4 regions of the Streptomyces sp. NPDC014801 genome follow, and region 3 is predicted to be linked to each of the others. Evidence: riboswitches for the same ligand, from Rfam matches in the RefSeq annotation. Region 3 holds a riboswitch; each other region holds the start of a gene.
The links. Region 3 has a riboswitch for cyclic di-AMP ahead of ACF1AL_RS08595 (LysM peptidoglycan-binding domain-containing M23 family metallopeptidase). Riboswitches for the same ligand answer to the same signal wherever they lie in the genome.
Positions count from the first base shown of each region.

Region 1: linked by a shared signal. The riboswitch ahead of ACF1AL_RS28215 (transglycosylase family protein) and the one ahead of ACF1AL_RS08595 (LysM peptidoglycan-binding domain-containing M23 family metallopeptidase) in region 3 are both predicted to bind cyclic di-AMP.
Region 2: linked by a shared signal. The riboswitch ahead of ACF1AL_RS18110 (NlpC/P60 family protein) and the one ahead of ACF1AL_RS08595 (LysM peptidoglycan-binding domain-containing M23 family metallopeptidase) in region 3 are both predicted to bind cyclic di-AMP.
Region 4: linked by a shared signal. The riboswitch ahead of ACF1AL_RS17010 (M23 family metallopeptidase) and the one ahead of ACF1AL_RS08595 (LysM peptidoglycan-binding domain-containing M23 family metallopeptidase) in region 3 are both predicted to bind cyclic di-AMP.

Region 1 is NZ_JBIBXG010000012.1:89,242-96,677, forward strand. Features, by position in the region: gene eno (phosphopyruvate hydratase) at 1-1,187, opposite strand, end outside; gene ACF1AL_RS28215 (transglycosylase family protein) at 1,470-2,165, opposite strand; cyclic di-AMP (ydaO/yuaA leader) riboswitch at 2,170-2,338, opposite strand; gene ACF1AL_RS28220 (transglycosylase family protein) at 2,517-3,563, opposite strand; gene ACF1AL_RS28225 (DUF899 family protein) at 3,799-4,482, shown strand; gene ACF1AL_RS28230 (cytochrome P450) at 4,476-5,753, opposite strand; gene ACF1AL_RS28235 (nucleoside triphosphate pyrophosphohydrolase) at 5,750-6,781, opposite strand; gene ACF1AL_RS28240 (SurA N-terminal domain-containing protein) at 6,848-7,436, opposite strand, start outside.
Region 2 is NZ_JBIBXG010000007.1:131,033-138,468, forward strand. Features, by position in the region: gene pcrA (DNA helicase PcrA) at 1-1,739, opposite strand, end outside; cyclic di-AMP (ydaO/yuaA leader) riboswitch at 1,947-2,111, shown strand; gene ACF1AL_RS18110 (NlpC/P60 family protein) at 2,119-3,279, shown strand; gene ACF1AL_RS18115 (tellurite resistance/C4-dicarboxylate transporter family protein) at 3,346-4,350, shown strand; gene ACF1AL_RS18120 (hypothetical protein) at 4,328-4,681, opposite strand; gene ACF1AL_RS18125 (NlpC/P60 family protein) at 5,271-6,350, shown strand; gene ACF1AL_RS18130 (response regulator transcription factor) at 6,463-7,179, opposite strand; gene ACF1AL_RS18135 (PspC domain-containing protein) at 7,176-7,436, opposite strand, start outside.
Region 3 is NZ_JBIBXG010000003.1:431,050-438,485, reverse strand. Features, by position in the region: gene adh (aldehyde dehydrogenase) at 1-1,503, shown strand, start outside; gene ACF1AL_RS08610 (DUF779 domain-containing protein) at 1,503-1,907, shown strand; gene ACF1AL_RS08605 (TetR/AcrR family transcriptional regulator) at 1,987-2,589, shown strand; gene ACF1AL_RS08600 (SGNH/GDSL hydrolase family protein) at 2,781-3,566, opposite strand; gene ACF1AL_RS08595 (LysM peptidoglycan-binding domain-containing M23 family metallopeptidase) at 3,814-4,716, opposite strand; cyclic di-AMP (ydaO/yuaA leader) riboswitch at 4,722-4,883, opposite strand; gene ACF1AL_RS08590 (tyrosine-protein phosphatase) at 5,342-6,139, shown strand; gene ACF1AL_RS08585 (DUF6126 family protein) at 6,236-6,355, opposite strand; gene ACF1AL_RS08580 (helix-turn-helix domain-containing protein) at 6,352-6,972, opposite strand; gene ACF1AL_RS08575 (aspartate aminotransferase family protein) at 7,043-7,436, opposite strand, start outside.
Region 4 is NZ_JBIBXG010000006.1:422,597-430,032, reverse strand. Features, by position in the region: gene ACF1AL_RS17020 (M16 family metallopeptidase) at 273-1,664, shown strand; gene ACF1AL_RS17015 (M16 family metallopeptidase) at 1,661-3,049, shown strand; cyclic di-AMP (ydaO/yuaA leader) riboswitch at 3,740-3,893, shown strand; gene ACF1AL_RS17010 (M23 family metallopeptidase) at 3,906-4,649, shown strand; gene ACF1AL_RS17005 (GntR family transcriptional regulator) at 4,862-5,557, shown strand; gene ACF1AL_RS17000 (HPr family phosphocarrier protein) at 5,826-6,107, opposite strand; gene ACF1AL_RS16995 (GNAT family N-acetyltransferase) at 6,287-7,436, shown strand, end outside.

The DNA of each region.
Region 1 (7,436 bases), on a different contig from region 3:
ACGCGCTCGGAGCGGGCCGGGGCACCGGTCTTGATCTGGCCGCAGTTGGTGGCGACGGCCAGGTCGGCGATGGTGACGTCCTCGGTCTCGCCGGAGCGGTGGGACATCATGCACTTGTAGCCGTTGCGCTGGGCCAGCTCGACGGCGTCCAGAGTCTCGGTGAGCGAGCCGATCTGGTTGACCTTGACCAGCAGCGCGTTGGCGGCGCCCTCGTCGATGCCGCGCTGGAGGCGCTCGGGGTTGGTGACGAACAGGTCGTCGCCGACGAGCTGGACCTTGTCACCGAGCTTGGCGGTGATGGTCTTCCAGCCCTCCCAGTCGTCCTCGAACAGCGGGTCCTCGATGGAGACCAGCGGGTACGCCTCGACCAGCTCGGCGTAGTACTCGGTCATCTCCTCGGCGGAGCGGTTCTTGCCCTCGAAGACGTAGGAGCCGTCCTTGTAGAACTCGGACGCGGCCACGTCCAGGGCGAGCGCGATCTGCTCGCCGGGGGTGTAGCCGGCCTCCTTGATGGCCTCGAGGATGAGGTCGAGGGCCTCGCGGTTGGAGCCGAGGTTCGGGGCGAAGCCGCCCTCGTCGCCGAGGCCGGTGGACAGGCCCTTGGACTTCAGGACCTTCTTCAGGGTGTGGTAGACCTCGGCACCCCAGCGCAGGGCCTCGGAGAAGGACTCCGCGCCGATCGGGGCGATCATGAACTCCTGGATGTCCACGTTGGAGTCGGCGTGCGAGCCGCCGTTCAGGATGTTCATCATCGGCACCGGCAGCAGGTGCGCGTTCGGGCCGCCCAGGTAGCGGAACAGCGGCAGGTCGCTGGCCTCGGAGGCGGCGTGCGCGACGGCGAGCGAGACGCCGAGGATGGCGTTGGCGCCGAGGGAGCCCTTGTTGTCGGTGGCGTCCAGGTCGAACATGGCCTGGTCGATCAGGCGCTGCTCGGTGGCGTCGTAGCCGACCAGCTCCGGGCCGATCTGCTCGATGACCGCGAGGACGGCCTTCTCGACACCCTTGCCCTGGTACCGGTTGGAGTCGCCGTCGCGGAGCTCGATGGCCTCGAAGGCGCCCGTCGAGGCGCCGGACGGGACGGCGGCACGGCCGGTGCTGCCGTCGTCGAGGCCGACCTCGACCTCGACCGTGGGGTTGCCTCGGGAGTCCAGGATTTCCCGGGCTACGACGACGTCGATGGACGGCACGAGCATCTCCTTCGTGGATGTGACGCTGAAAGTGCGGGGCTGGTGAGCCTTGCGACTAGAGCCTAACCGCCCCGGGGCCATCGGCCAGCCGACCGCCCGGCCCGTGGACAGACAGACCGTACCTATTGTTCACCGTCGGAACAAAGGGGGGTGGGCTTTCTTCTGAACTCCACAAGACAAAGCCCCGCCCCGGTGCGTACGGGGGAAGACGCACCGGGGCGGGGAGCCCGTGGGGACGGGGAGCGGCCCTTGGACTGCGGGCTGCGGGCTGCGGGCTGCGGCTTACTTCAGGTGCAGCTGCTGGCCGGGGAAGATGAGGTTGGCGTCCTCGACGATGTCCTTGTTCAGGTCGAACAGCTTCTTCCAGCCACCCTGCACGTGGTGCTTCGTGGCGATGGAGCTGAGGGTGTCGCCGGTGACGACCTTGTACTCGCCGTCGCCCTTCTTGACCTTCTTGCCGGTCGGGGTGGTGACGGTCTTGGTGGACTTCTGGGTCTTGGCGGCCGGGCGCTCGGCGGAGCGGGAGGCGCTCTGCTGCTCCGTGGAGCGGGTGGTCGTGCTGCTCTGGCCGCTGCTCTGCGAGGTGCTGCCGCCACCGCTGTACGGGGTGCTCGACAGGCCCTTGCCGCAGACCGGCCAGGCGCCCTTGCCCTGCGAGGCGAGGACCTTCTCGGCGACGGCTATCTGCTGCGCCTTGGAGGCCTGGTTGGCCTGCGGGGCGTAGGCGGTGCCGCCGTACGCGGCCCAGGTGGAGGCGGAGAACTGCAGGCCGCCGTAGTAGCCGTTGCCGGTGTTGATGGACCAGTTGCCGCCGGACTCGCACTGGGCGACCGCGTCCCACTCGGAGGCGGTGGCGGCGGAGGCGTTGCCGGCCGCCATCAGCGGGGCGGCGACGGCGGCGCCGGTGACACCGGCGAGCGCGATGACGCGGGTGGTCTTGGACGGACGACGGTGCTTGCCCTTGCCGGAAAACAGCATGGATGGATCCCCTCACCGACGCCTGCGAGGTGAGCTGTCGGGTTCGGGCCGGTTGAGTTGCCCGGCCACCCCTCCCCTGGGAGGCGTGGCTTCACCCCTAGCCGCTCCGGCTCAACTGCCGGGCGCGGCGCTTACCTTGGGTCCCCCGCTCCTGCCTGCGGCGCGTGACGCGACGACTGTTCCCGTGCGGCCGCTGGCAGGATTCGGCGTTGCGGCCGGCCGGGGCTCGCGGTGGCGAGCGGTCACGACCGTAGACACGCGTTCGGCCGAATTTCAAAGACGATCACGGCTTCTGAGACTCATCCCACACTTTCACCAAACCGGACATTCGCCTCTAAAACCGGGCGTCAACTACCGCTGCATTTCGCCCGTTTCGCCCCCGAAGGTCAGTGTCTGACCGGGGACGATGTGGCTCGGGTCGGCGCCGATGGCCTCCCGGTTCTGCGCGTACAGCGCGCGCCACCCACCCTCGACGTCAAGGGAGTCGGCGATGGAGGTGAGGCTGTCGCCGTCGCGCACGGTGTAGCGCGAGGCGTGCTTGCCGGCCGTGGGCGCCGCGCTCGCCTCGGCCGCGTCCTCCTGGGCGCTGACGCCGCGATGACGACCGCCACCGCCGAGCGCACCGGTGTCGACGAGCCCCGAAGAGCCGACGATCTGGCGCAGGTTGTCCGGATCGTCGTCGTTTGCGGCACCCGTGGAGGCGCTGCCGGACGGCTGGGCCGCTCCGGTGCCGGAGCCGGCGGGCGTACCCGCCTCGGCCGTGCCGCCCGCGGTGGGGGCGGAGGACGACGGGGTGTCAGACGGCGTTCCGGAGGCGCCCGTGGAGGGCTGGGTGGACGGCGTGCCGGACGACGTTCCGGAGGAGTCGGACAAGCCGGGCGAGTCCACCGAACCGGAGGTACCGGAGGATCCGGAGGAACCGGTGGAACCGGTCGAGGAGGAGGAGCCGGTCGAACCGGACGAGGCCGAGCCGCCGCCCGTCGTGTCGCCGGGCACGCCCGTGTCGACGTCCGCCGAGGAGGAGTCCTCCCCGAGGCCCGAACTGATGCCGCACAGCGTCCAGTGGCCGGCGCCCTCGGCCGCGAGGACCTTCTCGGCCACGGCTATCTGCTGCGAGCGGCTGGCGAGGTCCGGCCGGGCGGCGTACTCCAGGCCGCCGTGGCTCTCCCAGTCGTCCTGCGACAGGTGCAGACCGCCGAAGAGGCCGATGCCGGGGTTGTCGCTCCAGCGCCCGCCGCTCTCGCACTCGGCCACCTTGTCCCAGGTGGCGCCGTCGGCCGCGTGGGCGCTGGCCGCGCCGAGCAGCGGGATGGCGATGGCGGAGCCGGTCACTCCGGCCGCGACGAGGAGTGCCGGAGCCTGACGGGGGCGACGGTGACGACCGTTCCCGGAGAGCATGCGGGGACCTTTCGCGAGACAGCAGTGACCGGCGCGACGCCCGAGGTACCGGCGTCGCGCTGACGAGTGAACGTATCGGCAGACGATCGTCAGTCACAAGTTCATGCCGCGCAGATCACGTGAAGATCACAGAGTTGAAGGCGTGTCACGTTTGTGGTGACGGACCGTCACAAGCACCATGGGCTCTGCACGACCGGTGGGGGTGACCTGGGGGCTTTCCGGCCAGGAGGACACGTTGTACCGGCACACCCGACTGCCCGGCGCGTCCGCCGGCTACCTCGCCGCCCGTGAGGAACTCCGGCTCGCCGAGATCGAGCTGATGCGCCACCGCGAGAGGGTCGCGGCGCAGCGCCGGGCCCTGCCCGCGGGGCCCGCGGTGGAGGACTACGTCTTCCTGGAGGGACCCGCCGACCTCGCCGCCGGCGACGAACCCGTCCGCGAGGTCCGGCTGAGCGAGCTGTTCACCGCGCCGGACCGGGCGCTCGTCGTCTACCACTTCATGTACGGCAAGCGGCAGACCAGCCCCTGCCCCATGTGCACGCTGTGGATCGACGGCTTCGACGGCGTCGCCCGCCACCTCGCACAGAACGCCGACTTCGTCGTCGTCGCGGCCGCCGGCCCGGCCGCCCTGCGCCGGCACGCCCGCGACCGGGGCTGGTCCCGGCTGCGGCTGCTCAGCTGCGGGGACAGCACCTTCCAGTACGACCTCGGCGCCGAGGACGAGGACGGGGCGCAGGACTCCACCGTGTCCGTCTTCACCCGGGACGGCGACGGCACGGTCCGTCACTTCTACTCCGCGCACCCGCGGATGGGCGAGGACATCCAGCAGCGCGGCATCGACCTGCTCAACCCGGTCTGGCACCTGCTCGACCTCACCCCCCGCGGGCGCGGCGACTGGTACGCGGGCCTCGACTACTGAGCGCGCGCCGGGGTGAACTCCACCGGCAGCGTGCGCAGGCCCCGCATGATGAGCCCGCCGCGCCAGCGCAGGTCCGCCGGGTCGGCCGCGAGCCGCAGGTCGGGCAGCCGGGTGAGCAGCGTGGCGAGCGCGGCCTGGCCCTCCAGGCGGGCCAGCGGGGCGCCCAGGCAGTAGTGGATGCCGTGCCCGTAGCCGAGGTGCTGGTTGTCGCGGCGGGCCAGGTCCAGCACGTCCGGGTCGGGGAAGCGGGCGGGGTCGCGGTCGGCGGCGGCCAGCACCACCAGGACGGGGTCGCCGGGCGCGATGTCCTGGCCCCCGATGCGCAGCGGTTCGGTGGCGAAGCGCCAGGTCGCCAGCTCCACCGGGCCGTCGAAGCGCAGCAGTTCCTCCACCCCGCTCTCCAGCAGCGCGCGCTCGCCGCGGGCCAGGGACTCCTGCAGCAGCTGCCGCTGCCCGGGGTGGGTGAGCAGGGCGTAGGTGCCGTTGCCGATGAGGTTGACGGTGGTCTCGAAGCCGGCGAAGAGAAGGATGAACGCCATCGCGGCGGCCTCGTTCTCGGTGAGGTGCTCGCCGTGGTCGGAGGCGCGGATCAGACCGGAGATGAGGTCCTCGCCGGGCGCCGGCTCGGCGGGCAGCGCCTCGCGCTTCTTGTGGATCAGCTCGGCGAGGTAGCCGCGCATCTTCTTCACCGACCGGGCGACCCCGCCCCGCGGCCCTCCGCCGTGCCGGATCATCATCCCGGCCCAGTCCCGGAAGTCGTCCTGGTCCTCACGGGGGACGCCGAGCAGGTCGCAGATGGCGTAGATGGGCAGCGGGAAGGCGAACTCGTGGATGAGGTCGGCCGTGCCGCGCCCGGCGAAGCCGTCGATGAGGTGGTCGGTCAGCTCCTGCACGCGCGGCGCGAACTCCGCGACCCGGCGCGGGGTGAACGCCTTGCTGACCAGCCGCCGCAGCCGGGTGTGGTCCGGCGGGTCGATGTTCAGCAGATGCGTCATCAGCTCGGCCTTGCGCTCCCCGGGGATGCCCGTCTTGCCCTTGGCGTGCGCCGGCTCGTCGTGGTGCGCCGGGTTCTTGCTCAGGCGCTGGTCGGCGAGGGCCTGCCGGGCGTCGGCGTACCGGGTGACCAGCCAGGCCTCCACCCCGCTGGGCAGCCGGGTGCGGCGCACGGCCTCGTGCGCGCGCAGCCAGGCGTACGCGGGGTAGGGGTCGGCGGCGAACTCCCAGGTGAAGAGCTCGGGGGCGGGGTCGTCGGGGCGGAGCTGCTCGGTCACTCCCCGACCGTATCCGGATCCGGGTGGGCCTCCGCGTCCCGGTGGGCGTCGGTGGCGGGCGCGGCGCCGGGGGCGACGCCCTCGGCCTCGCGGATCGCGTCCCGGTAGGCGCGGGCCGCCGCGCGCAGGGCGGTCTCCGGGTCGACGCCCTCCGCCTCGGCGCCGGCGGCGAGCGCCAGCAGCCGGTAGCCGATGCCCTCGCCCTCGGGCAGCGCCACGTCCAGGCCGGCGGTGCGGGCGCGGGAGGCGAGCTTGGCGGCGAGGGAGAGCGCGGGCTGGTGCAGCGGGACGCCCTCGGTGACGGAGGCCCGCCGCTTCTCCTGCGCCTTGGTGCGCAGCCAGTGCTCCTTGACCTCCTCGGGGGTCGTGGCGGTGGCGTCCCCGAAGACGTGCGGGTGGCGGTGGACGAGCTTGGCGACGATGGTGCCGGCCACGTCGTCGATGGAGAAGGGCTCCTCGGCGTCCTCCTGCGCGATCCGGGCGTGGAAGACGACCTGGAGGAGCACGTCGCCCAGTTCCTCGCGCAGTTCGTCGCGGTCGCCGTCCTCGATCGCCTCGACCAGCTCGTACGCCTCCTCCATGGCGTACTTCGCCAGGCCCTCGTGGGTCTGCCGGGAGGACCACGGGCAGTCGGTCCGGATCCGGTCCATGACCTGCACGAGGTCCAGCAGGCGGGCGCCGGGCAGGTCGTAGGAGGCGGGCAGCAGCTCCAGCTCCGGCATGGTGACCCGGCCGGAGCCGGCGAGCCGCGCGAGGCCGTCGGTCAGCGCGGGCTCGCCCTCGCCGGCCGCCACGACCACGACGGTGCGGCCGCCCTCGCAGGCGGCGAGGAGGTCGTCTGCGGTCACGGCCGTCACCTCGACGTCGACGCCGGCCTCGCGGAGGTAGGGGAGCTGGGGGTGGGTGCCGTCGGCGCACACGACGCGGTCGGCCGTCCGCAGGGCCTGCCAGGCGGGCCAGGACAGCAGGCCGGGGGCGACGCGGTGGCTGGTGGTGAGCAGGACGACACGGCCGGGGTATGCGTTCACGTCACGAACGTACCGCCCACCGGCACGCGGGGTGACTCCGGGCGGCCGGGGGCGGTTCTGCGTGCCTTACGCCGGCTGCTGGGAGGCCGCCGTCACCTCGCGCACCCACGGGGTCTTCGCGTCCACCAGGCCGACCTTCTGCGCGTCCCATGTGCCGTAGCGCGGGTTGAGGTCGACGCCGAGCTCGTCGGAGGCCTTGGACAGGGCCTTCCAGAAGGCGGGCTGGTCGGTCGTCGTGCCGAGCTTGGCGGCGAGCTTCTGCGCCTCCACCTGCAGCCGCAGATTGTCGTCGACGCGCTGCGGCGGGATGCCGTACTGGCGCAGCCAGGTCGCGTCCAGGGCCTTGGCGCCGCCGACCTGCTGCTCCACGTTGGCGCGCAGCTGCTGCACGTCGCGGCGGGTGACGGTGACGCCCGCGTCCTGCGCGGCGCGGTGCAGCACCTGGTCCAGGACCATGCTGTGCAGGGTCTGCCGGGTGAGGGTGCCGGTGCCGGAGACCACGCGCGCGTAGTTCGCGTCGTCGCCCGCCGCCGCGCGCTGCGCGTCCCGGACCTCGTTCACCCGGCTCTCCAGCGTCGACACGCTGATCTTCTGGCCGCCGACGACGGCTGCCGCGCCCGGATGCGTCTCGCTTCCGCAGGCGGTGAGCAGGGGG
Region 2 (7,436 bases), on a different contig from region 3:
TCGGTGGAGGACTGCAACTCGGCGAGGTAGCCGGTGCGTTCCAGGACGGCCTCCAGCACGGTGGCCGGTCCGGCGCCGGACTCGACGATGGTGCGCAGGTCCTCCATCAGCGTGTTGAACCGCTTGACGGCGTTGGTGGAGCGGGCGGCCATGCCGTACGCCTCGTCGACCCGCTTGAGCGCCTGCGGGAAGCTGATCTTCTCGCGCTGGGCGAGGGCGTCGATCATCGCCTCGGCACGCTCGCCGATGCCGCGCTTGGGCACGTTGAGGATGCGCCGCAGCGGGACGGAGTCCTCCGGGTTGGCGAGGACCCGCAGGTAGGCCAGGACGTCCCGGACTTCCTTGCGCTCGTAGAAGCGGACGCCGCCGACGACCTTGTAGGGCAGGCCGACGCGGATGAAGACCTCTTCGAAGACACGGGACTGGGCGTTGGTGCGGTAGAAGACGGCGACGTCGCCGGCCTTCGCCTCGCCCGCGTCGACCAGGCGGTCTATCTCGTCGGCGACGAACTGGGCCTCGTCGTGCTCGGTGTCGGCGACGTAGCCGGTGATGCGGGCGCCCTGGCCGGCGTTGGTCCACAGGTTCTTCGGGCGGCGGGACTCGTTGCGCTCGATGACCGCGTTGGCGGCGGACAGGATGGTCTGCGTGGAGCGGTAGTTCTGCTCCAGCAGGATCGTCGTCGCGTCCGGGTAGTCCTCCTCGAACTGGAGGATGTTGCGGATCGTCGCGCCGCGGAAGGCGTAGATCGACTGGTCGGCGTCGCCCACCACGCACAGCTCGGCGGGCGGTACGTCGAGGTCGCTGGGCGGGGTGTCCTCGTCGTACTCCCCCGTGCCCACCAGCTCGCGCACCAGGGCGTACTGGGCGTGGTTGGTGTCCTGGTACTCGTCGACCAGGACGTGCCGGAAGCGGCGGCGGTAGTGCTCGGCGACGTCCGGGAAGGCGCGCAGCAGGTTGACCGTCGTCATGATCAGGTCGTCGAAGTCGAGGGCGTTCGCCTCGCGCAGCCGCGACTGGTACAGGGCGTAGGCCTGGGCGAGGGTCTTCTCGAAACCGTCGGTGGCCTGGGCGGCGAAGTCCTCCTCGTCGATCAACTCGTTCTTCAGGTTGCTGATCTTGGCGCTGAAGGACTTCGGCGGGAAGCGCTTGGGGTCGAGGTCCAGGTCGCGGCAGACCAGGGCCATCAGGCGCTTGGAGTCGGCGGCGTCGTAGATCGAGAAGGAGGAGGTGAAGCCGAGCTTCTTGGACTCGCGGCGCAGGATGCGCACGCACGCGCTGTGGAAGGTCATCACCCACATCGCGTTCGCGCGCGGGCCGACGAGCTGCTCCACGCGCTCCTTCATCTCGCCCGCGGCCTTGTTGGTGAAGGTGATCGCGAGGATCTGGCCCGGGTGGACGTCCCGCTCGGCGAGCAGGTAGGCGATGCGGTGGGTGAGCACGCGGGTCTTGCCGGAGCCGGCGCCGGCGACGATGAGCAGCGGGGAGCCGGAGTGCACGACGGCGGCGCGCTGGTTGTCGTTCAGCCCGTCCAGCAGCGCGGCGGAGTCGAGCGCGGGGCGCGCGGCGCCGTCGCGGTAGTAGGCGTCCCGGTCCGGCGGCACGTCGAACTTCCCGCCGAACAGATCGTCCGGAATCGGCTCCGGAGTGTGATCGTCCTCGGGCGGCGGCGGGGGTTCCTCCAGGTGGGCCCGCGGGGCCTGGAGGTCCGCCAGGAAGCTGTCGTCAAAGAGGCTGCTCATCGCTCTCCGAGTCTAGGGCGCCCCACTGACAACCCGTGGCCCGTCCGGGGAACATCACACGTCACCCAGTATCACCACCCGGTGACACTACGCGATGGTCACGAAAACGTATCGGGCATATCACGCACCAACCTTCACAGCAGGCACACGAGTTGGCTACCGTGCCGCCCAGGCCGTACGACCTCCACCGGCGAACGTCGCCGGGCCGCGCGGCCTCCGCCGAGTCCGGTGCGCCCGCACAGCCACCGGAGCCGGGGACCCACCCGAGACCTGGGGTGAATCGGCCCTCTCCCCCCGGAGAGCCGTAGGGCACACCTTCCACACAGCCCGAACCCGACAGCTAACCCGGTAGGCGGCCCGTTGGAAGGAGTCGCCTCCCTTGGCGTCGCACCGCAAGTCGCGTCCCGCCGCAGCCCTCGCCGGGATACGCACCCCCGCCCTGGCCACGGCCGCCCTCACCTCCGTCGCCCTGCTCTCGCAGACCGCCGACGCCGTCCCCGCGGACCACAAGCCCAGCCTGGAGGAGGTCGAGAAGAAGGTCGACGACCTCTACCGGCAGGCGGAGACCGCGACCGACAAGTACAACGCCGCCAAGGAGCGGACGGCGAAGCAGCGCACCCGGGTCGACTCCCTGATGGACGACGTGGCCCGGCGCACCCAGAAGCTCAACGACGCGCGCGAGGAGCTGGGCTCCTTCGCCGCCGCCCAGTACCGCACCGGCGGTGCCGCCCTCCCCGACACGGCGACCTTCCTGCTCGCCGACTCCCCGCAGCAGTACTTCGACCGGAGCCACCTCATGGACCGGCTGACCAGCCGGCAGAAGGAGGCGGTCGACGACTACGTCACCGAGCAGGCGCAGACGATGCGGCAGCGCCGCGAGGCCACCGACGGCCTGCGCGCGCTCACCGAGTCGCAGAACGACCTGCGCACCGCCAAGGCCACCGTGCAGAAGAAGCTCGCCGACGCGCGCGAGCTGCTGGCGCAGCTGACGGCGCAGGAGAAGGCGCGGCTCGCGGCGATCGAGCGGCAGAGGCAGGAGGAGGCCGCCCGCAAGGCGGCGGAACTGGCGCGGCAGCAGGCGGCCCAGCAGGAGCAGGCCCAGCAGCAGGGCGGCGGCTCGTCGACCGGCGGCACGGGCACGGGCGCAGCTACCGGCACCGGCACCGGAAGCACGGGCACCAGCACCCAGGCCGACAAGGCCCTCGCCTTCGCCCGCGCGCAGATCGGCAAGCCGTACGTGTGGGGCGCGACCGGCCCCGACTCCTACGACTGCTCCGGGCTCACCCAGGCCGCCTGGAAGGCCGCCGGCGTGGACCTGCCGCGCACCACCTACGACCAGGTGAACGCCGGCACGACGGTCCCGCTGTCCCAGGCCCGCCCCGGCGACCTGGTCTTCTTCTACGGCGATGTCAGCCACGTCGGCGTCTACATCGGCGGCGGCATGATGATCCACGCCCCGAAGCCCGGCGCATACGTGCGCGAGGAGTCCATCTACTACGACGGCGAGTCGGCCATCCACAGCGTCGTACGCCCGGCCTGACGGTTTGCGGCCACCGGCGCGCGTGCCCCGGGCCCGGCGCGCGGCAGGGTTCATAGCATCGACGGCATGTCCCTTTCCTCGCGCCGGCACGCCGCGTCCGGCACCCCCTCCTCGCTGCGCGCGTGGTGGGCGCAGCGCACCCCGGCGTCCGGGGCGGCCGTCATGGCGACCGGGATCGTGTCGGTCGGGCTGGGCCTGACCGGGTACGAGCTGCTGTCCCGGATCTGGCTGGCGGCGGCCTCGGTGTTCTGGCTGGGCCTGGCCGCGGAGTTCCTGACGCGGCTGCTGAGGGACCGGACGCGGTGGGCGACCGAGGCGGCCACGCCGGGTGCGCTGACGTCGGTGGCCGCGACGACGGTGCTGGGCACGCGGTTCGCGATGCTGGGCTGGGTCACCCTGGCCGAGGCGCTGCTGGCCCTGGCGGCCGTGCTGTGGCCGGTGCTGATCGTCACGGTCGTACGGAACTGGGGCCAGCGGATGCCGGGCGCGGTGTTCCTCGGCTGCGTGGCGACGCAGGGGCTGTCCGTGCTCGCCGCCGTCCTCGCGGGGACGCTGGCGACGGCGTGGCTCGCGCACGCCGCGCTGGTGCTGTTCGGGCTGGGCCTGGTGCTCTACGGCATCGCCGTGCCCCGCTTCGACCCGCGGCAGGTGGTGGAGGGGCCCGGCGACCAGTGGATCGCGGGCGGCGCGCTGGCGATCTCCGCGCTGGCCGGGGCGAAACTGCTCGCCGCCGACAGCGCGCGGCTGTACCTGTGGAACGACGACGACCGCGGCGTGCTGCGGTTCGCGACCGTCGCGCTGCTGATCCTGGACCTGCTCTGGTACGTCGTTCTCGTGGTCGCCGAGGTGGTGCGGCCCCGCCTCGGCTACGACACGCGCCGCTGGGCGACGGTGTTCCCGCTCGGCATGACGGCGGCGGCGACGCTGTCCGTCGCCGCCGCGGTCGATACCGGGTGGCTGCGGCACCCCGGTGAGGCGCTGCTGTGGATCGCGGTGGCCGCGTGGCTGGGCGTGGCCGCCGGGGCCCTCACCACTGCCGGTGAGGCGCTCAGGTCCAGAGCACCGCGATGAAGATGTTCGCCACGGTGAGCAGGCCGACCAGGCCGAACAGGCGCTTGTCCACCGTCTCCTCGTCGCGCTTGACGTAGACCAGGCCCAGGATCACGATCAGCAGCGCGAGCTTCACACCGATCTTGATGTTGTTGACGGTGTGGTCGTCGGCCTGGTTGAGGCCGACCAGGACGACGCCGGTGACCAGCATCGTCAGCGCGCCGTGCAGCATCGCCGGGACGAACCGGGCGGCGCCGCGGCCCATCGCCTTCATCTGGGTGAGGAAGCCGCCCAGGAGCGAGGCGATGCCGATGATGTGCAGGCCGACGAAGAGATGGATGAGTACGTCCATGGGGCCGGAGCCTAGCCAGGGGTGATCCGTGGCCTTCCGGCGCCCCGGGCGCGGGGGCGCGGCGGCCGGGCCGTAGCATGCGGGCGCGTGCGCCGTGCGCTCCGCGCGTCCGCTCCGGCGCTCCGCGCGTGCGCTGTGGCCTCTGCGGTGCCGGCAGTCACGACCGGCCGGCGGTCACGCCCGGCTCGGCAGTCCGTCGCCTTCGCCGTAGCAGTCCGGAGCTTCTGCCTCTGTAGCAGTCCGGTGCCTCTGCCTCCGTAGCAGTCCGGTGTCTCTGCCGTCCGGTGGATCGGCGCATCGGTCGGTGCACTGCGTGAAGTCGGCATCTCCGGAACGGGATCACGGTCACATACGGTCACCTCCTGCACCGCTCGCGTCACTTCCGTACAGGCCGTCACCTTCCCGTCACGAAGCGGTTTAGCGTCCTTCCCCAGGTGACCGGCTCCCCACCGCCGTCCGGGCCAGGGGCGGCCGCCGGCCACCACCGCCGAAGAGCCCGGCGGCGCCCGTTCCCCTGACGGGTCGCCGCCGGGCGCGCACCCCGCTCGGCCGGCGGTCCCCGGCGTGGACGAAAGGACGTGCAGTCCCCGTGGCAGCACACCGCAAGCCCAGACAGCGCTCGCTCGGCGGCCGGACGGCCCGTACGGCGTTCACCGTCGCCCTCGCGGGCGCGGCGACGGCGACGGCCTTCGACGGCACCGGCAGCGCCGCGCCGGACCCGACGCCGGACCAGGTCAAGGCGCGGGTCGACCGGCTGTACCAGGAGGCCGAGGTGGCCACCGAGAAGTACAACGGCGCCCAGGAGCAGGCGGGGGCGGCCCGGCGCCGGCTGAAGGACCTCCAGGACGAGACGGCCCGCAGGCAGCAGGACCTCAACGCGGCGCGGGACGCGCTGGGTTCGGTCGCCGGCGCGCAGTACCGCGGCGGCGGGCTGGACCCGGCGCTGCAGCTGATGTTCTCCGACAGCCCGGAGCAGTACCTCGACCGCGCCGCCCTCGCCGAGCGCGCCGGCGACCGGCAGGCCGTTGCCGTCGCCCGGGTGCGCGGGCAGCTGCGGGAGATCGAGCGGCTGCGCGGCGCCGCGCGCGTGGAGCTCGCGTCGCTGCGGTCCCGGCAGGCGGAGCTGAAGCGGCAGAAGCAGACCGTCACCGGCAAGCTGGACGAGGCGCGCTGGCTGCTGGCCCGGCTGACGGCCGAGGAGCGGCGGCGGATCGGGGCAGGCACCGTGTCCGGCGGCGCGGAGCGGGCGTCCCGGGCGGCGGGCGGCGGGGCGCGCGAGGGGCTGGCCGCGCCGGGGAGCGTGACGGCGCAGGCGCCCGATTCACGGGCGGCGGCCGCCGTGGCGTACGCCTACAGCAAGCTCGGCAGCCCGTACGTGTGGGGCGCGACCGGTCCGAACGCCTTCGACTGCTCGGGGCTGGTGCAGGCCGCATACCGCTCCGCGGGGGTTTCGCTGCCTCGTACGACGTACGCGCAGATCGGTGCGGGGCGGCGGGTGTCCCGCTCTGAACTGCGCCCGGGGGACCTGGTGTTCTTCTACTCCGGCATCAGCCACGTCGGGCTGTACGTGGGCAACGGCCAGATGATCCACGCGCCGAACCCGTCGGCACCGGTCCGCCTGGCGCCCATCGACCAGATGCCGTTCGCGGGCGCGACACGGGTGGTGTGAGCGGGGCGCCCTTGTCGTCCGCGGGTCTCGTTGTGGCTGGTCGCGCAGTTCCCCGCGCCCCTGGGGCGTTGCCGTCACCCCCGATCCCCCGCCCCCGTGCACAGGACCGCCGTCACACCAGCCGGCGTGCCGTGGCCCAGCGGGTCAGCTCGTGGCGGTTGGAGAGTTGCAGCTTGCGCAGGACCGCCGAGACGTGGGACTCGACCGTCTTCACCGAGATGAACAGCTGCTTGGCGATCTCCTTGTACGCGTAACCGCGCGCGATGAGCCGCAGCACCTCACGCTCCCGCTGGGTGAGCCGGTCCAGGTCCTCGTCGACCGGCGGCGCGTCCGTGGAGGCGAAGGCGTCCAGCACGAACCCGGCCAGCCGCGGCGAGAACACCGCGTCGCCCTCCTGGACCCGGAAGATCGAGTCGACGAGGTCCGTCCCGGTGATCGTCTTGGTGACATAGCCCCGCGCGCCCCCGCGGATCACGCCGATCACGTCCTCCGCCGCGTCCGACACGGACAGTGCGAGGAAACGGACCGGCCGCTCGGCGTCCGCCATCAACGCGGCGCAGCGGCGCAGCACTTCGACCCCGCCGCCGCCCGGCAGGTGCACGTCGAGCAGGACGACCTCGGGCCGGGTCGCGGTGATGACCGTGACCGCCTGGTCGACGTCCGCGGCCTCCCCGACGACCTCGACGCCCGTCTCCTCGGTCCGGCCGATCTCGGCCTGGACGCCCGTGCGGAACATGCGGTGGTCGTCGACGAGGACGACGCGCACCCGGCGCTCCCCCGCGCCGCCGCCGGACTCCGCCGTACCGTTCGCCTCGGTCGGGTCGCTCATGACGTCTTCTCCGCCCTCTCCATCTCCAGCTCGACCTCCGTGCCGCCGCCCGGCACCGCGCGCAGCCGCGCCGTGCCCCCGTTGCGCTCCATCCGGCCGATGATCGACTCTCTCACGCCCATGCGGTCGGCGGGTATCGCGTCGAGGTCGAAGCCGGGGCCGCGGTCGCGGACGGACACGAACACCGTCCGGCCCTCGACTTCGGCGAAGACCTGCACCGGGCCGCCCTCGCCACCGTACTTGGCGGCGTTCACCAT
Region 3 (7,436 bases):
CCCGGAGCCGAGGGCAGCATCGTCCAGTTCGCCCGCCGTTACGACAACTTCATCGGCGGCGACTGGGTCGCCCCCGTCGAGGGCCAGTACTTCGAGAACCTGTCGCCCGTGACCGGCAAGAGCTTCTGCGAGGTGGCCCGCTCCACCGCCGCGGACATCGACCTCGCCCTCGACGCCGCGCACGCCGCCGCGCCGAAGTGGGGCCGTACCTCCGCCGCCGAGCGCGCCGCGGTGCTCAACCGGATCGCGGACCGCATGGAGGCGAACCTGGAGAAGATCGCCGTCGCGGAGACCTGGGAGAACGGCAAGCCGGTGCGCGAGACGCTGGCCGCCGACATCCCCCTCGCGATCGACCACTTCCGCTACTTCGCGGGCGTGGTGCGCGGCCAGGAGGGCAGCATCGCGGAGATCGACGACGACACGGTCGCCTACCACTTCCACGAGCCGCTGGGCGTGGTCGGCCAGATCATCCCGTGGAACTTCCCCATCCTGATGGCCGCGTGGAAGCTCGCCCCCGCCCTCGCCGCCGGCAACTGCGTGGTCATCAAGCCGGCCGAGCAGACCCCGGCCAGCCTGCTGTACGTCATCGACCTGATCGCCGACCTGCTGCCGCCCGGTGTGCTCAACGTGGTCAACGGCTTCGGCGTGGAGGCGGGCAAGCCGCTCGCGTCCAGCTCGCGCATCGCCAAGATCGCCTTCACCGGCGAGACCACGACCGGCCGGCTGATCATGCAGTACGCGAGCGAGAACATCATCCCGGTCACCCTGGAGCTGGGCGGCAAGAGCCCGAACATCTTCCTGCCGGACGTGACGGCCGCCGACGACGACTTCCTGGACAAGGCGGTCGAGGGCTTCGTGATGTTCGCCCTCAACCAGGGCGAGGTGTGCACCTGCCCGTCCCGCGCCCTGATCCACTCCTCGATCTACGACGAGTTCATGGCCCGGTGCGTGGAGCGCACCAAGGCCATCGTCAGCGGCGACCCGCTGGACCCGGCGACCATGATCGGCGCGCAGGCCAGCAACGACCAGTACGAGAAGATCCTGTCGTACATCGACATCGGCAAGAAGGAGGGCGCCGAGCTGCTGACCGGCGGCGCGCCGCGCTCGGTGGCCGGCCTGGAGGGCGGCTACTACATCGAGCCGACGATCTTCCGCGGCACCAACGACATGCGGATCTTCCAGGAGGAGATCTTCGGCCCGGTGGTGTCGGTGACGACGTACGACTCGGTCGAGGAGGCCCTGAAGATCGCCAACGACACGCTGTACGGCCTCGGCGCCGGCGTGTGGACCCGGGACGGCAACACCGCCTACCGGATGGGCCGGGAGATCAAGGCCGGGCGTGTGTGGACGAACTGCTACCACGCCTACCCGGCGCACGCGGCGTTCGGCGGCTACAAGAAGTCCGGCATCGGCCGTGAGACCCACAAGATGATGCTCGACCACTACCAGCAGACGAAGAACCTGCTGGTGAGCTACTCGGCGAAGAAGCTCGGGTTCTTCTGATGGGCGAGCGGGTGACCCGGGTGGAGCTGACGGAGGAGGCCGAGGATCTCCTCGCCAAGCTGACGGCCCGTCACGGACCGGTGATGTTCCACCAGTCCGGCGGCTGCTGCGACGGCAGCGCGCCCATGTGCTACCCGCGCGGCGAGTTCCGGGTCGGCGGCTCGGACGTCCTGCTCGGCCATGTCGCCGGGGACGTCCCGTTCTGGATGAGCGCCGACCAGTACGCCTACTGGCGGCACACCCACCTCACCGTCGACGTGGTCCCCGGCCGGGGCAGCGGCTTCTCCCTGGAAGCCCCCGAGGGCGTCCGGTTCCTGCTGCGCTCCCGGGTGCTGACCGACGAGGAGTGGGCCCGGGTGGCGGCCGAGCCGCCGCTGCCGACGGGGGCCGAGACCCAGGGCTGATCCCGGGCCGGGCGCCGGGACGTGGGGCCGGACACGTGGGCTGTGTCCGGCCCCGCGCGCTGCACTAGGGTGAATCGCCGTGGCGAGAGTGCGGTTGAGCGTGGCGGAGCGGCAGGGCGAGATCCTGCGCGCCGCCGTGGAGCAGATCGAGGAGCGGGGCGTGGCGGCGGTGCGGATCGCCGACGTCGCCCAGGCTCTCGGGGTGAGCAACGCGCTGGTGCTGTACCACTTCTCCACCAAGGAGAAGCTGGTCGCCGCGGCCTTCGCGTACGCCGCCGAGGCCGACCTCGCCCGGCTGCGCGAGCTGCTCGGCCGCCGCACCAGCGCGCTGCGCCGGCTGCGCGCGGCGGTGCGCTGGTACGCGCCGACCGGGCAGGCCAAGGGCTGGCGGCTGTGGATCGAGGGCTGGTCGGCGGCGCTGCGCGAGCCCGCGCTGCGGGAGGTCACGCGCGACCTGGACCGGCAGTGGAAGGCGGCGCTCGCCGAGGTCGTCGCGGACGGCGTGGCCGCGGGCGAGTTCACCTGCCCCGACCCGGCCGCCACCGCGCTGCGGCTGACGGCCCTGCTCGACGGGCTCGCCGTCCAGCTCACCGCCTACGGCGGCACGGTCCCCCGCACCCGCGCCCAGCAATGGGTCGACGAGGCCCTGACCCACGAACTGGGCCTCACCGGAAAGCCCTGACGACCCCACCGAAGTAACCACGGGGGCGACCCCGGACCCCGAACGCGGGCCCCGCCGAGCGCCGCGGCGTTCGTTCGCGGGTGGTCCCGGCCGCTCCGGGGCGACGGGACGTGGGGAAGCGAGGACACCGGTGGCCCGCCCCGCCCCGGGCGGGGCGGGCCACCGGTGTCCTCGGCGGGTGGGCGGGCCGGTCAGGCCACCGCTGCGATGCGCAGCTTGATGTCGTCCGGGGAGAGCGTGCCCTTCGCGGTCACGTGGTCGCCGGAGGACTCGCCGCGCAGCCGGCGGCCGATCCACGGCACCAGGTACTCGCGGGCCCAGTGCACGTCGTCGCGCCGGACCTCCAGCGTGCCGCGCGGCGGCAGCGGCGGCCAGGGCTGCTCCGGATCGGCCGGGACCTTCAGGCCGAGCACCTGGCCGGCCCGCAGCGCCACGCGCGTGTGGCCCTCCGGCGACAGGTGCAGCCGGTCGTGGTCCCAGGCGCGGCGGTCCTGGACGGACTTCAGCGACCACAGGTCGAGCACCGGGCAGCCGTAGCGGTCGGCGACGGCCCGCACATGCCCGTTGTAGGTCGCGATCTTGCCGCGCAGATGCTTGAGCAGCGGCACGCCCCGCGTGTCGAAGCCCGTCGTCACCATGACCGTGCCGGCCACCGCGGTGAGCTGCGCGACCGCCTTCTCGAACCGCTCGGCGACCTCGTCGGGATCGGTGCCGGGCCGGATGATGTCGTTGCCGCCCGCGCAGAACGACACCAGATCGGGGGCGAGTTCGACGGCCCTCGGCACCTGGTCGGCCACGATCTGGTCGAGGAGTTTGCCGCGTACCGCGAGGTTCGTGTACGTGAAGTCGCCTTCGGGCCGCCGGTCGGCGAGGAGTACGGCGAACCGGTCGGCCCAGCCGACGAACTGCCCGTCGGGGCCGGGGTCGCCCACGCCCTCGGTGAAGCTGTCCCCCACCGCCACGTACGACCCGATCACTGCTCTGCTGTCACTCTTCGAATCGTCTGCCACAGCAGTCCATGATTCACCTTCGAATGTGACCTACGCGACCGTAGGAAGGGGTTGACGGGCGGTGAGATAAGCCACTCCTAAAGGGTTGGCCAAGCAGGGAATAGACCCGGGCGGCAGGCGGCCCGGGACCGCGCACCACGTCGAAGGCCGGGCCCCTGGCGGGGGCCCGGCCTTCGACGGCGTGTCAGGTGGGGTGCCGCGACGCGGCGCGGGGTCAGCCGACGGCCACGCCGTGCGCGCGCAGGTAGGCGACCGGGTCCACGTCGGAGCCGTAGTCCGGCGTGGTGCGGATCTCGAAGTGCAGGTGCGGGCCGGTCACGTTGCCGGTCGCGCCGGACAGGCCGAGCTGCTGGCCCGCGGTCACGCTCTGCCCGGCGGAGACGGACAGCTGCGACAGGTGGGCGTACTGGGCGTAGTAGCCGTCGTTCAGCTTGATGACGACCTGGTTGCCGTAGGCGCCGCCCCAGCCGGCGGAGACGACGGTGCCCGCGCCGACGGCCTTGACGGGGGTGCCGGTCGGGACGACGAAGTCGACGCCGGTGTGGTAGCCGCTGGACCACATGCTGCCGGCGGTGTGGTAGGCGGTGCCGATGGTGGCACCGGAGACCGGCAGGGTGAAGCCGTTGGCGGCGGTCGCGGGCTTGGCGGCCTCGGCGGGCTTCGCGGCCTCGGCGGGCTTGGCGGAGGACTTCCGCGCGGGCGCCTCGCTCTTGTGCGTCGGGGCGGCCTTGTGCGCGGTGGCGGCCTTCTTGCCGAGGGACAGCTTCAGACCGGGGTGGATGAGCGACGGGTCGCTGCCGACGGCCTCGCGGTTGTCCTCGTACAGCTTCTTCCAGCCGCCGGCGACGTGCTGCTCGTCGGCGATCTTGGACAGGTAGTCGCCGGCCTTCACGGTGTAGACGCGCGCACCGGACTGCGCGGCCTTCTGGGCGGTGGACGGCAGCGTCCGGACGGCCTTGTCCGTCACCGACTGGGCGGCGGCCTGCGGCGTCGCGGCGTGGGCGCCGGCGGCGCTCACGAGCGGCAGCGCGAGCGCGGCGCCACCGGTGCCGGCGACGGCGAGAGTACGGGCGAGACGCTGGGCCTTCGGACGGCGGTGCTTACCCTTCGCGGGCATGGCGCAATTCCTCTCCGGCGCCTGCGAGGTGAGCTGTCGGGTTCGGGCGGGAGATGCCCGGCCGCGCTGGGCGCGGCTTCACCCCAAAGCCGTTCCGGGAACCGGAACAGGCGTCGTACCTGTGGGTCCCCCGCTCCTGCCGTACGTCGGGTGGGTGGGTGCGGTGCGCCGGACGGCGGCAGGATTCGGCGTCCGTCCGGATTCGGTGGGGAACGTAAGCGAGCAGGACGCACGGGGACAAGCAGAAGGTTGCGCCGACGGGCGTTTTCTGTGATCGACTTTCCGTTTCCGCCGTCACGCTATGTGCATTCCGTGCCCGGCGTTTTCACCAATTCCCCAGGAAATCCGTCCTGATTACGTGAACATGACGTACGACGGACGGTCACGGTTATGACGCTCCTCACGCGGCGGTTTCCCAGCAGCCTTTATTACCTGGCGAGTTGGAAGGAAGGCTGCAATTCGGACAGAAAGCCCAGATGCGGCACGGGCGGATATCCGTCCCATTCGCCCACCGCCGCCGGGGACGCCGGGACAACCGGTTGCCCCGGGAATCCATGTCGTATCGTCGAGGGGCACCCGTCGGCCACCGAGCCGCGCCGGCGGGGCCGAGCGGGAGGAGCCCTTCGTGACGCAGCAGGTGCCGTCGACCGAACCCGAGCTGGCCGGAGTGCGCAACTTCCGCGACGTGGGCGGACTGCCCACCACCGACGGGCGGCGCGTGCGGCACGGAGTGCTGTTCCGCAGCGGTCACCTCGCGCACGCCACGCAGGAGGACGCGGCCTACCTCTCCTCCCTGGGACTGCACACGATCTTCGACTTCCGCAACGCCGCCGACCAGAAGCTGGAGGGCCCGGACGTCGAGCTGCCGGGCGTGCGCAACGTCAACCTGCCGCTGTCCGACCCGGCGGACGGCGCCGAGTTCTGGAAGATGGTGCGCGACGGCGACCTCGACCAGCTGCGCGGCATCCTCGCCGACGGCAAGGGCGCGCACCGGATGATCGCCTCCTACCGCACGATCATCAAGGAGCGCACCGGCGAGCACTCCCGGGTGCTGCACGCGCTCGCCGAGGACAACGTCCCGGCGCTGATGCACTGCGCCGCCGGCAAGGACCGTGCGGGGTTGTCGATAGCGGTCACCCTGCTCGCGCTGGGCGTGGAGCGGGACGCGATCGTCGAGGACTACCTGAAGTCCAACGAGAAGCACCGCCGCTACAAGGTGCGCCGCAGCGGCTCGGCGGAGTCGGCGTACACGCCCGAGGTGATGGAGCTGCTCAGCCCCCTCTTCGACGCGCGGGCCGAGTACCTCACCGCGGCCATGGAGACCATCGAGGAGACCTGGGGCGGCGTCGACGCCTACCTGGAGCAGGGACTGAAGCTCACCCCCGCGACGCGGGAGCGGCTGCGGGCGCGGCTGCTCGACTGAGCCGCGGCGCCACGCCGGGGGCCGGCGCCCGGGGATCCTTCGACCATGGGGGGCCTTCGACCCGGGGGACTCCTTCGGCTCGGGCGACCCGGGGGGCTACTTCGCGCCCACCTCGAACAGCAGCCAGATGAAGCCGGCCAGGACGTGTCCGACGGCGATGTAGATGATGAGCCGGATCCACAGGGTCCGGGGGAACTTCTCCTCGAGGTTGCTCATCGTGCCTCTCCGGGGTGGGCGGGCCCCAGGCACAGCGTGGCCGTGGGGCTCTGCAGCAGGGTGTGGACGAACAGGAGCTCCAGCCCGCCCGGGTCCTCGGCGGCGATCCGGTGCGGGGTGAGCGAGTCGAAGTGCGCGCTGTCCCCCGGGCCGAGCCGGTGGGTGGTGTCCCCGAGCCGGAGCCTGAGGCGGCCGTCCAGGACGTACAGCCACTCCTCGCCGGGGTGCACGCGCACGATGTCGCCCTGCGCCCCGTAGGGCACCCGCACCCGCAGGGCCTGCATACCGCGGCCGGGCGCTCCGGCCTGCCGGTACGTCCAGCCGCCGGCGGCCGTCGGCTCCATGTCCGCCCCGCGCACCACGGCGTCCCGCTCGGCGACGCTCTCGCCGAGCAGCTCCGAGACGGTCGTACTGTAGATACGGGCGAGCGCGAGCAGCATCGGCAGCGAGGGCTGGCGCTGCCCGGTCTCCAGCCGGGACAGATGGGCCGCGGACAGTCCGGCGGCGCGGGCGGCGGCCTCCAGGGTGAGGCCGGCGCGGCGGCGCAGGGCCCGCAGCTGCGGGGCCACGGCGGGCAGGTCACCGGCCGTTTCCGCCGGAAACTCGGAGGAGTTCATGCCTCCATTGAGCCGCAGTCTTGCCTCTGCGGCAAATTTCTTGCCCCAGAGGCAAAACCCGCGGGCCGCGTCAGCGGTTGGCCACCGCCTGCTTGATCAGCGTCTTGCCGAAGTCCCACACCAGTCCGCCGCCGCTGTGCGCGTCGTCCATCACGGCGGCGAAGGCCTCGACGAAGCGGTCCACGTCCGCCTCGTCGATGATCAGCGGCGGGATCAGTTTGATCACCTCCAGGTGGTCACCGGAGACCTGGGTGAGGATCCGGTGCCGCTGGAGCAGCGGGACGACGACCATCTGCGCGAACAGTCCCTTGCGGGCCGCCTGCAGCATGGCCCAGCGGCTGCGCAGCTTCAGCGACTGCGGCCGGCCGAACTCGATGCCGATCATCAGGCCCCGGCCGCGCACGTCGGCGAGCAGCTCGTAGGTGTCGGTCAGCGCGGCCAGCCGGGACTTCAGCAGCTCCCCC
Region 4 (7,436 bases), on a different contig from region 3:
GCGAGCCACGGGGAGTCCCCGCGCCCGGCTCGGCGCGAGTCACGGGGCGTCCCCGTCCCCGGCTCGGCGCGAGCCGTGCGGAGTCCCCGCACCCGGCCTCACGGAGCCGTACCGGACCTCCGCGGCCGGAGCGTTTGCGGCAGGCTACGCGATCTCGCTGTCGGCGTACGTCGTGCGGGAACTTCGCCGCCGGTCCGCACGCTTGCATACAGTGGCAGGACCGGCAGGAAACGCGCGGTTTCACGACCGCCTCCGCGATCGAAGGGACGTACATGCCCATGGGTCACACGGCCACAGCCGAGGCAGGCTCCGGCGGCCTGACAGCAACCGAGCACCGCCTGGCCAACGGCCTGCGCGTGGTGCTCTCCGAGGACCACCTGACCCCGGTCGCGGCGGTCTGCCTCTGGTACGACGTCGGCTCACGCCACGAAGTCAAGGGGCGTACCGGCCTGGCTCACCTTTTCGAGCACCTGATGTTCCAGGGCTCCGCCCAGGTCAAGGGCAACGGTCACTTCGAGCTGGTGCAGGGCGCCGGCGGCTCGCTGAACGGCACCACCAGCTTCGAGCGCACGAACTACTTCGAGACCATGCCCGCCCACCAGCTGGAGCTGGCGCTCTGGCTGGAGGCCGACCGCATGGGCTCGCTGCTGGCCGCCCTGGACGAGGAGTCCATGGAGAACCAGCGCGACGTCGTCAAGAACGAGCGCCGCCAGCGCTACGACAACGTCCCCTACGGCACCGCCTTCGAGCGGCTGACCGCGCTCGCCTACCCCGAGGGCCACCCCTACCACCACACGCCGATCGGCTCCATGGCGGACCTGGACGCGGCCACCCTGGAGGACGCGCGCCAGTTCTTCCGCACCTACTACGCGCCGAACAACGCGGTGCTGTCGGTCGTCGGCGACATCGACCCCCAGCAGACGCTCGCCTGGATCGAGAAGTACTTCGGCTCCATCCCGGCCCACGACGGCAAGCCCGCGCCGCGCGACGGCACGCTGCCCGACATCATCGGCAGCCAGCTGCGCGAGGTCGTCCACGAGGAGGTCCCGGCCCGCGCGCTGATGGCCGCCTACCGGCTGCCGCACGACGGCACGCGCGCGTGCGACGCGGCCGACCTGGCGCTGACCATCCTGGGCGGCGGCGAGTCCTCCCGCCTGTACAACCGGCTCGTGCGCCGCGACCGCACGGCCGTCGCGGCCGGCTTCGGCCTGCTGCGGCTGGCCGGCGCGCCCTCCCTGGGCTGGCTGGACGTGAAGACCTCCGGCGACGTCGAGGTGCCCGTCATCGAGACCGCTATCGACGAGGAGCTCGCCCGGTTCGCCGCGGAGGGCCCCACGCCGGAGGAAATGGAACGCGCCCAGGCCCAGTTGGAGCGCGAGTGGCTGGACCGGCTCGGCACCGTCGCCGGCCGCGCCGACGAACTGTGCCGCTACGCCGTCCTGTTCGGCGACCCGCAGCTCGCCCTCACCGCCGTCCAGCGCGTGCTGGAGGTGGCGCCCGAGGAGGTGCAGGAGGTCGCCAAGGCCCGTCTGCGTCCCGACAACCGCGCCGTGCTCGTGTACGAGCCGAAGACGCAGGCAGCCCCGGACGCCGCCGTGCCCGAGGACCCCGAGCAGGAAGCGACCGTAGAGGCCGGCAACGACGACGAGGAGACGGCCAAGTGACCGAGCTCGCCACCATGGAGTTCCACCCGCAGCCCCAGGCGGGCGAGGCCAAGCCGTGGGCGTTCCCGGCCCCCGAGCGGGGCACGCTCGACAACGGCCTGACCGTGCTGCGCTGCCACCGCCCCGGCCAGCAGGTCGTCGCCGTCGAGGTGATCCTCGACGCGCCCCTGGACGCCGAGCCGGCCGGCCTCGACGGCGTCGCCACGATCATGGCGCGCGCCTTCTCCGAGGGCACCGACAAGCACACCGCCGAGGAGTTCGCCGCCGAGCTGGAGCGCGCCGGCGCCACCCTCGACGCGCACGCCGACCACCCCGGCGTCCGCATCAGCCTGGAGGTGCCCGCCTCCCGGCTGGCCAAGGGCCTCGGCCTGGTCGCCGACGCGCTCCGGGCGCCCGCCTTCGCCGACAGCGAGGTCGAGCGGCTGGTGCGCAACCGCCTCGACGAGATCCCGCACGAGCTGGCCAACCCCTCCCGCCGCGCCGCGAAGGAGCTGTCCAAGGAGCTCTTCCCGGCGACCTCGCGCATGTCCCGCCCGCGCCAGGGCACCGAGGACACGGTCACCGCGATCGACGCGGCCGCCGTGCGGGCCTTCTACGAGCGGCACGTACGCCCCGCCACCGCCACCGCGGTCGTCGTCGGCGACTTGACCGGCATCGACCTGGACGCGCTCCTCGGCGACACCCTGGGCGCCTGGACGGGCTCGCGCACCGAGCCGCGGCCCGTGCCGGCGGTGACGGCCGACGACACCGGCCGCGTCGTCATCGTCGACCGTCCCGGCGCCGTCCAGACGCAGCTGCTCATCGGGCGGATCGGCCCCGACCGGCACGACCGCGTGTGGCCGGCGCAGGTGCTCGGCACGTACTGCCTCGGCGGCACCCTCACCTCCCGCCTGGACCGCGTCCTGCGCGAGGAGAAGGGCTACACCTACGGCGTGCGCGCCTTCAGCCAGGTGCTGCGTTCCGCCCCCGACGGCTCGGGCGCCGCGATGCTCGCCATCAGCGGTTCCGTCGACACGCCGAACACCGGTCCGGCGCTCGACGACCTCTTCACCGTGCTGCGCACCCTGGCGGCCGAGGGCCTGACCGACGCCGAACGCGACGTCGCCGTACAGAACCTCGTCGGGGTGGCCCCGCTGAAGTACGAGACCGCGGCGGCCGTCGCGGGCACGCTGGCCGACCAGGTCGAGCAGCACCTGCCGGACGACTACCAGGCGGCGCTGTACCAGCAGCTCGCCGCGACCGGCACCGTCGAGGCCACCGCGGCCGTCGTGAACGCGTTCCCGGTGGACCGCCTGGTGACCGTTCTGGTCGGCGACGCCGGGCAGATCAAGGAGCCCGTCGAGGCCCTCGGCATCGGCACGGTCTCGGTGGTCAGCGCGGAGTAGACGCACCCGCGCGTGCATGCCCTGCCGGCGGCGGAGCGTGCACGCGCGCGTGGCGCCCTGATGGCCTGGCGGCCGCTAGGCCCGCACACGTCGCGTCCCGGGGGCGTGAGCGCGTGCGTACCGCCCGCCCGCCGCAGTGCCGCGCGTCCAGGCGCGCGCTGCGGCCGCCTCACGGCCGCCCTGGTGCTCTACGGCCGCCCCGGTGCCCAGTGGGCGCACCGGGTACCGGGGGCCCAGGCAAGCCGATGCGCACCGTCACCGCAGATCCCCGTGGCCGCAGATACGCACAACGCGCCCACTGGCCGCAGGAGCACCCGCACCCGCACCGTGCACACCACTGGCCGCAGACGCATGCGCACCGCGAGCCCCGCTGGCCACAGGCACACCCGCACCGCGCCCCCCGGCCGCGGACACACCCGCACGCAGGGCCTTGGTGGTTGACGGACCACCAGGGGCCTTCCCCTGTCTCCCGGCGCCCCGCCCCCGCCGCCGACAGCCGCCATCCCCGCGCACCCCGCGTCGTTTGGGATCGAAGGCGTCGCATCGCCCGAATGCCCGAATTGGGGCGGAGGTTGCCTGTCTGACCTGTGGGATGCGCTACAAAACCACTGATTCGTTTGAGCTTTGAAGGTCGCTCACCGTAGCTTCATCCGGGCTGTCCGTCAGGCAGTGCGCCGCACCCGCGGCACCGGACAGCCATCGCCGAGTCCCCGTACGGCGCGAGCCAGGGGAGCCGGGGACCCACACGTCCCTGGGGTGAATCGGGCGCCCGCGAGGGGGCCCGTAGGAGACCTTCCTGCTCCGAACCCGTCAGCTAACCCGGTAGGCGAGAGGGAAGGAAAGGATCAGCCACCACATGGCGTTCGTCTGCGCCACCGGGAAGCACCGCCGTCCGAGCCGCATGAAGCGCACCACCGCGCAGGCCGCCGGTATCGCCGCCCTCACCACCACCGGCGTCATCGGCACCCTCGCCGCCCCCGCGCTCGCGGCCGAAACCTCCGCCGAGCAGACCGGCCTGCTCCCCGTGATCACCGCCGACGACTCGGTCGCCCAGCAGATCGACGCGCAGGCCGAGGCGCAGAAGCAGGCCGCCGAGCAGAAGGCCGCCGAGGAGGCCGCGCGCAAGGCCGCCGCCGAGCGGGCCCGCGAGGCCAAGGAGCGCGCCGCCCGCGAGGCCCAGCGCAAGCTCCTGACCACGTACGTGGCCCCGATCGCTCACTCGTACGTCTCCACGGGGTACGAGGCGAGCAGCTCCCTGTGGTCCTCCGGCCACCACACCGGCATCGACTTCCACGCCGCGACCGGCACCACGGTGCACGCGGTCGGCTACGGCACCGTCGTCGAGACCGGCTGGGGCGGCGCCTACGGCAACCAGATCGTCATCCGCATGCACGACGGCACGTACACCCAGTACGGGCACCTGTCGTCGATCGGCGTCGTCGTGGGCCAGCAGGTCGTGGCCGGCCAGCAGATAGGCCTGTCCGGCGCCACCGGCAACGTCACCGGTCCGCACCTGCACTTCGAGGCGCGCACCTCCCCGGAGTACGGCTCCGACATCGACCCGGTCGCCTATCTGCGCGCGCACGGCGTCAACCTCTGACGTCCCCGGCAGCAAGCGTCGAACGAAAGCCCCGGATCACCGAGCCGGGGCTTTCGCCGTTTTTCCGCCCCTCCACCCCGTCCCGCCATCCTGCCGACCAAAAAATATCCATGGAATCCGGCCCGCCGTCGGAAATTCCGGCCCCTTGGAATAGAGTCACGGAACACGCGTCCATCGTCGGCGTTTCACGGGGATCAAGACGGAGGTCGGACATGCGTATTCCGGCGCATTCGGTGTGCACGGCGATCCGGGACGACATCGTCGCCGGTATCCACGAGCGCGGCAGCCGGCTCACCGAGGAAGTGCTCGCCCGCCGCTACGGCGTCTCCCGGGTACCGGTGCGCGAGGCGCTGCGCACCCTGGAGGCCGAGGGTTTCGTCGTGACGCGGCGGCACGCGGGCGCGTGCGTGGCCGAGCCCACCGAGCAGGACGCGGCCGATCTGCTGGAGATGCGGACGCTGCTGGAGCCGCTGGGTGCCGCGCGGGCCGCCCAGCGGCGCACCGAGGCGCATCTGAAGGTGCTGCGCGGCCTGGTGCGGCTCGGCCGGGAGCGCGCCCGGCACGGCACCGGTGACGAGCTGCGCTCCCTGGACGGCTGGTTCCACGAGACGCTCGCCCAGGCCTGCGGCAGCCAGGCCCTGACCGCGGCGCTCACCCAGCTGCGGCACAAGATCGCCTGGCTGTACACGGTGGAGCCGTCGGCCGGCCCCGTGGACGTGTGGGCGGAGCACGGCGCCATCGTGGACGCGGTGGCGCGCGGCGACAGCGAGCGGGCGCGGGCGGTTGCCGCGCTGCACACCGAGCGCTCCACGGCCGCCCACCGGCTGCGCCGCCCCGGCGCCGGCGACCGCCCCGAGCGCGTGAGGACTTCGCAACATGCCGTCAACACACCGGGCCTGCGGCATTAACACGGGCGCCGTATACAAAGAGTGGGATATTCGGTTCCTGCCCTCGGGGTCGAATAATGAGACCTGCTCATGACCCGCTCATCGGCGCGCCCATTTCCCGGGCACTCCGCGAATTCCGCGGACGTACCCACCGTAAATGCCGAAAGCGCGAGACCGCACCGACCGGAAAGCGAGACCGCACCGACCGGAAAGCGCGAGACCGCGTCGACCGGAAAACGCGAAACCGCGCCGACCGGAAAGGCCGACGCGGTTTCTTTCATGCCGTGACTCAGACGGTCTCGGGGAGCTCCTCGAGGCCCTCGGAGACCAGCTTCGCCAGACGGTCCAGTGCGGCGTCCGCACCCTCGGCGTCGGACGCGAGGACGATCTCCTCGCCGCCCTGGGCGCCCAGGCCGAGGACGGCCAGCATGGAGGCCGCGTTGACCGGGGTGCCGCCGGCCTTGGCGATCGTCACCGGGACGCCTGTGGCCGTGGCGGCTCGGACGAAGATGGAGGCGGGGCGGGCGTGGAGGCCCTCGGCCCAGCCGACGTTGACGCGGCGCTCAGCCATGTGTTGCTGCCCTTCAGTTCTCAGGGTTGTCTAGACCAGTTTCCCATACGGTGAAGCATGCCCGGAGAGGTCCATGGACCCCATCCGGACGCGATCACCGGGCCTCGGCCTCGACCCGGCATCCGTCCTCCACAGAGTGCCCCGCGCCGTTGTCGTACGCGAGCCGTACTCTGGGCCCCATGCAGAGCGCGTCGGACAGGCAGGAGTACCCCGCCCACTGGGAGGCCGACGTGGTGCTGCGCGACGGCGGCACCGCGCGGATCCGCCCCATCACCGTCGATGACGCGGACCGCCTGGTCAGCTTCTACGAGCAGGTGTCGGACGAGTCGAAGTACTACCGCTTCTTCGCGCCCTACCCGCGCCTGTCCGCGAAGGACGTCCACCGCTTCACACACCACGACTTTGTGGACAGGGTGGGACTCGCGGCCACGATCGGCGGCGAGTTCATCGCAACCGTACGCTACGACCGGATCGGCGCGAACGGAATGCCCGCGTCCGCACCGGCCGACGAAGCCGAGGTCGCCTTCCTAGTCCAGGACGCCCACCAGGGCCGCGGCGTCGCCTCCGCCCTGCTCGAACACATCGCCGCCGTCGCCCGCGAGCGCGGCATCCGCCGCTTCGCCGCCGAGGTGCTGCCCGCCAACACCAAGATGATCAAGGTGTTCACGGACGCCGGGTACACCCAGAAGCGCAGCTTCGAGGACGGCGTCGTCCGCCTGGAGTTCGACCTGGAGCCCACCGAGCGCTCCCTCGCCGTGCAGTACGCGCGCGAGCAGCGCGCCGAGGCCCGCTCCGTGCAACGGCTGCTCATGCCCGGCTCGGTCGCCGTCGTCGGCACCGGCCGCGCCCTGGGCGGCGTCGGCCGCAGCATCCTCGGCAACCTCCGCGAGGGCGGCTTCACCGGCCGCCTGTACGCCGTGAACCGCGCCTTCGGGCCCGACGTCACCGAGCTGGACGGCGTGCCCGCCCACCGCTCGGTGCGCGAGATCGACGGCCCCGTCGACCTCGCCGTCGTCGCCGTCCCGGCCGACCACGTGCCCGCGATCGTCACCGAGTGCGGCGAGCACGGCGTGCAGGGCCTCGTGGTGATCTCCGCCGGGTACGCCGAGAGCGGCCCCGACGGACGTGAGCGCCAGCGCGAACTCGTCCGCCAGGCACGCACGTACGGCATGCGGATCATCGGCCCCAACGCCTTCGGCGTCATCAACACCTCCGCGGACGTCCGGCTGAACGCCTCCCTGGCCCCCGAGATGCCGCGCCCGGGCCGCATCGGCCTGTTCGCCCAGTCCGGCGCCATCGGTATCGCCCTGCTGTCCCGGCTGCACCGGC